Regions from separate parts of the Comamonas sp. 7D-2 genome, predicted to be linked through region 3. Evidence: predicted binding sites of a transcription regulator. Region 3 holds the regulator's gene; each other region holds the start of a gene.

Region 1 (2,264 bases), 290 kb from region 3:
AGGCTTCGCCGCCAGAACATCATGCAACAGGCCGTGCGCAAGACGGATTCCGCATCTCGGAGACTCCCGGCACGCTCTAGAACTCGAAGACCTGAGCCGGCTGCGGAACCTGCACCGTGAAATGCAGGCGCTCGTGCAGCAGCGTGGCCAAGGCCCGGGATGCATGCGACTCCCCATGCACCACAAAGGTCTGCTGCGGCGGGCGGGTAAAAGCGGCCGCCCAGTCCAGCAGGGCCTGCTGGTCTGCATGGGCCGAAAAGCCGCCCAGAGTATGGATACCGGCACGGACCTCGACGTCATCTCCAAACAGGCGCACCTGCCTGGCACCGTCGACCAACCTGCGGCCCAGCGAACCTTCAGCCTGAAAGCCGCAGATCACCACCGCACACTCGGGCCTGGACAGATTGTTCTTCAGATGATGCAGCACCCGTCCCGCATCGCACATGCCGCTGGCCGAGATGATGACAGCGCCGCTCTTGATGCGGTTGAGCTTGATGGAGTCCTCCACATCGCTGATGAAGTGAATGTGCGGCGACTCCTTGAGTCTCCTGACGCTGCCCAGCAACTGCCTGGCCTCCTCATCGAACACGCCGAAGTGCCGCAGCGTGATATCGGTGGCCGCCACCGCCATCGGCGAATCCACGAATATCTCTACCGGCGGCAGGCGCTGCTGCTGGATCAGCTGCAGAAAGTGATAGAGCAGCTCCTGCGTGCGCCCCACGGCAAATGCCGGGATTACCACATTGCCATGGGGCGCCGTGCGCGTGACCACATCGACCAGCTCCTCCAGGGTATCGCCCGTGCTCTTGTGCTGCCGGTCGCCATAGGTGGACTCGATGAGCAGCAGATCGGCCTCCATGATCGGCGTGGGATCGCGCAGGATCACCCGCCCCGGCTGGCCCAGATCGCCGCTGGCCACCAGCTTGCGCGTGCCGCCATGGCCATCTGCCAGCCACAGCTCCACAATGGCCGAGCCCAGAATATGCCCGGCATCCTGAAAACGTACCGTCACCGCAGGATGGGGTTCAAAACGCTGTCCATAGGCCCTGGCCTGGACCTGCTCCAGCGTGCTCGCCACATGGGCCAGTGAATACAGAGGAACCGCCGGCTCGCGCTCGTGCCCCCGGCCTTCACGCCGGCGCTGCGCTGCACGCTCGGCATCCACCATCTGAATATGGGCGCTGTCCTTGAGCAAGACCTCGAGCAAGTCCTTGGTGGCCAGCGTGGCATAGATAGGGCCCTTGAAGCCCTGGGCCACGAGCTTGGGCAGCAGGCCGCTGTGATCGATGTGCGCATGGGTCAGGACGACGAAATCCAGACCTGCGGCATCAAAGGCAAAGGCTTGCTGGTTGTGCTCGTCAGCCTCGCGGCCGCCTTGGGCCATGCCACAGTCGATCAGAAATCGACAGCCATGCGTCTCGACCAGAAAACAGGACCCCGTGACCGACTGCGCCGCACCGTGAAAAGTGATGTTCATGAAGCATCCATTGACGATCCACATGGACCGTCAATGAATCTAGCACCACTGGCGCCCGCGCCGCCAGAGCCTCAAGTCTTGCCTTGATGCCCATCAAACCACTGAGCCTGTACGGGCACGGCTGGCTGTGCAGCAGGAGTCACAAGCCGGCAAACCGGCCGCCAGGGCGGACGGGACAGCTCTCGCCTCAGCTGCTTGCCGCCACAGGCTCTCCGCTGTCCCAGCCTCCGCCCAGCGCGCGGATCAGCGCCACCGTGGCCGTGTACTGCGCGGTGCGCACCTGCAAGGCCTGGCGCCGGTTGCGCAGCTCGTTGCGGCGCGCATCGAGCAGCTCCAGCTGACTCACCAGACCGTTGCGATAGCGCACGTCCGAGAGATGGGTGGCGCGCTCGGAAGACTGCACAGCCTGCCCCAGCACGCGGGCCTGGCCCGAGAGCAGGCGCAAGGCACTGAGCTGATCTTCCACATCCCGAAAGGCCGCGAGCACCTGACCGCGCTGGGCGGCCACGGCGGCCTCCAGACGTGCACGGGCCCCCTCTTCCTGCGCTGCGCGCTGGCCGCCGTCGAAGATGGGCAGAGACAGCAAGGCGCCTATGCCCCAGGAACGTGCCGACCACTTGAACAGATCGCCCAGCTCCGGCGAGGCGTAGCCGCCATTGCCCGTGAGCGTGATGGCCGGAAACCACGCGGCCTGCGCCACGCCCACGCGGGCCTGGGCCGCCAGCACCGATGCCTGGGCCGCCGACACATCGGGGCGGCGCGCCAGCACCGTCGCGGGCACGCCTGC
Region 2 (2,264 bases), 1.2 Mb from region 3:
CCGAGCTGCAGGCACTCTCGTTGCTGCCCGAGCCGCAAAAATAGCTGTCGTTGAAGACGTCGCGGCCGTCCTCGCGGCTGCTCGCCGAAGTCCAGGTCAGCTGCGAATCGGTGCTGTGGCCCGAAGCGCCTGGCTGGGGCGTAAAGACTTTTTTCAACCAGTTCCAGAACTCCATGACATCCCCCTCATTGCGCCTCAAGCAGGGTCCCCCTTGCTTTCGGCGCGGACGCTGGCTTTATAGGCATGCCAGCTGGTACAACCCAGCAGCGGCCCGATGACGATCAGACCTGCACTGTAGAAGAGCAGCGAGACCGCGATCAACACGGTGATGATCAGCCCCCACAGCAGCATCACACCCGTGTTGGCACCCACCACGCGCATGCTGGTGATGCAGGCCGTCAAGGCATCGGTATCCAGATCGAGAATGGCGGGCAGTGAAACCACCATGCAGGCAAACACCAAGGCAGCAAATATCCCGCCAACCGCGGTGTAGCCCAGCAGGAACTCCCAGTTCTCGGGCCGCAGCAGGGTCTGCAACAGGGTTGCCGTACTGGGCATGCCGGTATCGAACGAGATGGCGAACACCACCATGGCGGCGCGCCCCCAGAGCATCTCCAGCACCATCAGCACCATGACCAGCATGCCCATGCTGGCCAGATGCTTGTCCCAGCAGGTCAACGACTCCGACAGCAGCACGGGCTTGCCCTGCTCCAGTTGCTTGCTGACGTAGTACAGACCCATGGCCAGGAAGGGGCCTACCAGCAGACAGCCGCTGGCCATGGACATCAGATATTCGGGGCTGGAGCGAAACACCCAGGCCATCAGACGCGCCATGCCCCAGAAACACAGGCCGTAGAACAGCGCAATCATTGGTGCGCGACGCACATCGCCCAGGCCCAGCAGCAGCCATTGCCAGGGCTCGCTCCAGCGCAGTTGCAGAATCTGCAGATTGCCGGACTCGGCCTTGACCTCGGAAACAGGGGAAGCTTGCATGCGAGACCCTCCTTGTCGCCCGTACCGCGCCTCGGTGGCGGCAGCTGACAGGAACAAGTTACCCGCTCAACCTCGAATCTGCATTGCGGAAAGCCCGCATGCCGGCCTCCGCATTTCACTATGAAAACAAGAGCTTATAGCGCCCGGCTTTTGTTGACTTCAGTCAATAAAAGCATTGAAATCGCTTCTCTACAAGCGCTGCCAGCTCCTATTTAAATAGCTTCAACCAAAGGCCTTGAGCAGGGCCTGGGCCAGGTCGGCCTGCAGATCGCTCGTATCCTCAAGGCCGATGGCAAAGCGCACCACGGTGCCCGCCTTGATATGGGGTGTGGCACGGCTGCGCATCTCGGGCAGCTCATAGGGCACGACCAGGCTCACAGGCCCGCCCCAGCTATAGCCCAGCTTGAACAGGCTCAGGCTGTCACAGAAGCGATCGACGGCTGCCTGGTCGAAGCGCTCGTCGATGACCACGCTGAACAGACCGGCGGCCACGCCATCCTGGCCCTGCCCTTGTCCGCACAGCTGCTTCCAGCAAGCGTGGCCCGGGGCATCAGGCATGGCGGGGTGCAGCACCTGCGCCACGGCACGCTGGGTGGCCAGCCACTGCGCCAGCTGGCGTGCCGAGCGATCCTGCGCGTGATAGCGCAGGCCGATGCTGGGCAGGCTGCGCAGCACAGCTTCAGCGTCGTTGCCGCTCACGCCCAGACCCAGACGCATGTGCGCGAGCTTGATGCGCATATGCAGGGGCTGGTTGCGCGTGATGATGCTGCCCATCAGCACATCACCGCCGCCGCTGGGGTATTTGGTCAGGGCATGGACCGTGACATCGACGCCCAGGCTGCCATCGCCCAGCAGGTCGAAAGGACGAAAAGCCAGACCCGCGCCCCAGGTGTTGTCCAGCACCATGGTCACGCCCCTGGCCCGGCACAGGCGCACCTGCTCGACGAGATCGGGGAACTCCATGGTTACCGAGCCAGGAGCCTCCAGCCAGACCAGCTTGGTGGTCGGAGTAATCTTGGCCGCCAGGTCTTCGACGCACATGGGGTCGTAGTACTGATGGCGAATGCCGAAATGGGCCAGCTCGCCCTCGGTCAGCGTCTTGTTGGGACCGTATGCGTTATCGGGCACCAGCACCTCGTCGCCCGTCCTGAGCAGCGCCAGCGACACCGTGGCAATCGCGGCCAGACCGCTGGGTACCAGCAGGCATTGCAGACCGCCCTCCAGCGATGCCAGACGTTCTTCCAGGGCGTAGGTCGTTGGCGTGCCATGCA
Region 3 (2,264 bases):
CAGATACTCGGCAGCCTTCTCATGATGCTTGGTCACGATCTTGTTGCAGGCGCAGTAATAGCAAAGCGACTCACAGAACGGCACATGCACATAAACGGACAGGGGCAAAGCGCGCGAGCCAGAATGCGTCTTGCGCTGCTTGAGTGCCAGTATGTAGTCGTCTGCACCAAAAGCCTCAACAAAACGGTCGGCTGTTGGGAACGATGTGTAGCGTGGGCCGGGGATATCAAAGCGGCTCAGCAACTCAGGCGTGACTGCGGTCATAACTGGGAGTTAGGGTGCGCCCACACTCTGTATAGAGCAGATTTCAATGGAAATCAGATCCTGAAAATCATGCCCAAAATAGGCAAAAGCGCATGTTTTTGAACGAATACAGGCAATGTGCCCCAAGGCAATCACCCTGTCCTTGATGAAAATCAAGAGACCTCAAGGCAAGTGCTGCGACAATTTGATCCATCTCATCTTCAACCACGAGGTCAATGACCAGCGCGACTCTCCACTCTGTGTCTGTCTGCGCCGTTGCTAAAAGCCCATGAATCTTCAGACCATCAAAGCATCCTGCTCCAACTGCAATCTGCGTGAACTGTGCATGCCCATGGGCCTGGACGATGAACAAATGGAGCGCATTGACGAGATTGTGGCCACGCGCCGCAAGGTCAAGCGCGGTGGGCTGCTGTTTCGCAATGGCGAAGAGTTCACCTCGCTGTATGCCATTCGAACCGGCTTCTTCAAGACCAGCGTGGCCACCGAAGACGGGCGCGATCAGGTCACAGGCTTTCAGATGGCTGGCGAAATCATTGGTCTGGACGGCATCGTCAACGACCACCACACTTGTGATGCCGTGGCCCTGGAAGACGCCGAGGTCTGCGTCATGCCGTTTGACAAACTGGAGCAGCTCTCGCGCGAGGTCACTGCCCTGCAGAACCATGTGCACAAGGTCATGAGCCGCGAAATCGTGCGCGAGCATGGCGTGATGCTGCTGCTGGGCAGCATGCGTGCCGAAGAGCGCCTGGCGGCCTTTGTGTTGAACCTGGTCCAGCGCCTGTCGGCACGCGGCTTTTCCAAGTCGGAACTGGTGCTGCGCATGACGCGCGAAGAAATCGGCAGTTACCTGGGCCTCAAGCTCGAGACCGTGAGCCGCACTTTCTCCAAATTTGCAGAGGAAGGTATTGTGGAAGTCAAGCAGCGCCACCTGCGCATCCTGGATACCGAGGCGCTCAAACGCATCGTCAACAGCCAGCAATGCCAGAACTGAACCGAGTCGACAGACACTCTCAAGACAAAGCCCGCGGACAGCGGGCTTTTTTGTCTGTGCGAATTAATCGGGCAGAGGCTCGGAAACGATGCCGCCATTGAGATCGCTGACGGAGCGACCCAGCATCACCGTCATCGCACCTCCGATCAGGGTCACGACCCAGAAGGCAAAAAAAGCGACCGTATAGATGGCCTGGCGCGACCAGTCCAGGGGGGAGCCCAGCCAGTGCACATCCAGCGGGTCCACAAAGGCGAAAACCACCATCTCCATGATTGCTGCCGCCAGAAAGGCCGGCCAGACAATCCACATCCAGCGTCGAGCATCCATCCTGATTCTCCTTGGGCTGTGGGCTTGGTCATATTTTGCACAACAGTGGTGACCGTTCATGCAGGACTGCGGGCATGCACCGTGGCGGGAAACCCTGAACTACTCTCTTTTCAGGAGCATCCTGCGCCATCTGGATATCAAAAAACCATTTACTTCTACATCAACGTTAGACAGAACATGCGCAACACGCTCTGATTTTGATATCGGCAACAAAAAAGGCCGCAAAAGCGACCTTGGCGGAGCAAGCGCCAGAGCACTCAGCGATCCAGCGGATGGTCCTTGGCTGGCGTGGCCGCATGATTGCGGCCGGTGACTGCTGGGGCCAGGCTTTTTTCACTTTCGCTCAGGCGCTGGTTGATTTCCATGCCATGGCGGTAGTAGTCAGGGTCAATCACGGGATCAGGCCTGCTCAGTGCGATGTATGCGGTGACAAAGCCGGCAATCACCACGATCACCGGGCCGGCGATGATGAGCCAGACATGGGCAAACTTCCACCAGGGCTTGCCGTCCTCGGGGTGGATGATCTTGGCCGTTTGCGAGACCTTGGCTTGTGCTGCCGACATGATGAAACCTCTTTCCAAAATTCTGACCACCCAGGCACACACGGCAGGGTGGCATAAATTGTTGCCGATTGGCGGTGCCCTTGTCCGGCCTCCGTGATGGCTCACGAAGACCGTCAAGA

The links. The regulator FNR, encoded in region 3, switches genes on or off when oxygen is low (the NO sensors DNR and NnrR bind a similar motif). The targets are predictions, from matches to a motif close to TTGATNNNNATCAA.
Region 1: MPZ60_RS11375 (MBL fold metallo-hydrolase RNA specificity domain-containing protein) is a predicted target of FNR. The motif match lies at 1,561-1,574, and genes of this name have one in related genera.
Region 2: MPZ60_RS15755 (DUF2189 domain-containing protein) is a predicted target of FNR. The motif match lies at 1,147-1,160, and genes of this name have one in related genera.

The regions. Positions count from the first base shown of each region.
Region 1 is NZ_CP094238.1:2,462,180-2,464,443, reverse strand. It holds gene MPZ60_RS11375 (MBL fold metallo-hydrolase RNA specificity domain-containing protein) at 77-1,477, opposite strand; gene MPZ60_RS11370 (efflux transporter outer membrane subunit) at 1,665-2,264, opposite strand, start outside.
Region 2 is NZ_CP094238.1:3,405,292-3,407,555, forward strand. It holds gene MPZ60_RS15750 (hypothetical protein) at 1-175, opposite strand, end outside; gene MPZ60_RS15755 (DUF2189 domain-containing protein) at 196-993, opposite strand; gene MPZ60_RS15760 (PLP-dependent transferase) at 1,216-2,264, opposite strand, start outside.
Region 3 is NZ_CP094238.1:2,173,096-2,175,359, reverse strand. It holds gene hemN (oxygen-independent coproporphyrinogen III oxidase) at 1-264, opposite strand, end outside; gene fnr (fumarate/nitrate reduction transcriptional regulator Fnr) at 533-1,255, shown strand; gene MPZ60_RS10050 (hypothetical protein) at 1,319-1,582, opposite strand; gene MPZ60_RS10045 (FixH family protein) at 1,840-2,145, opposite strand.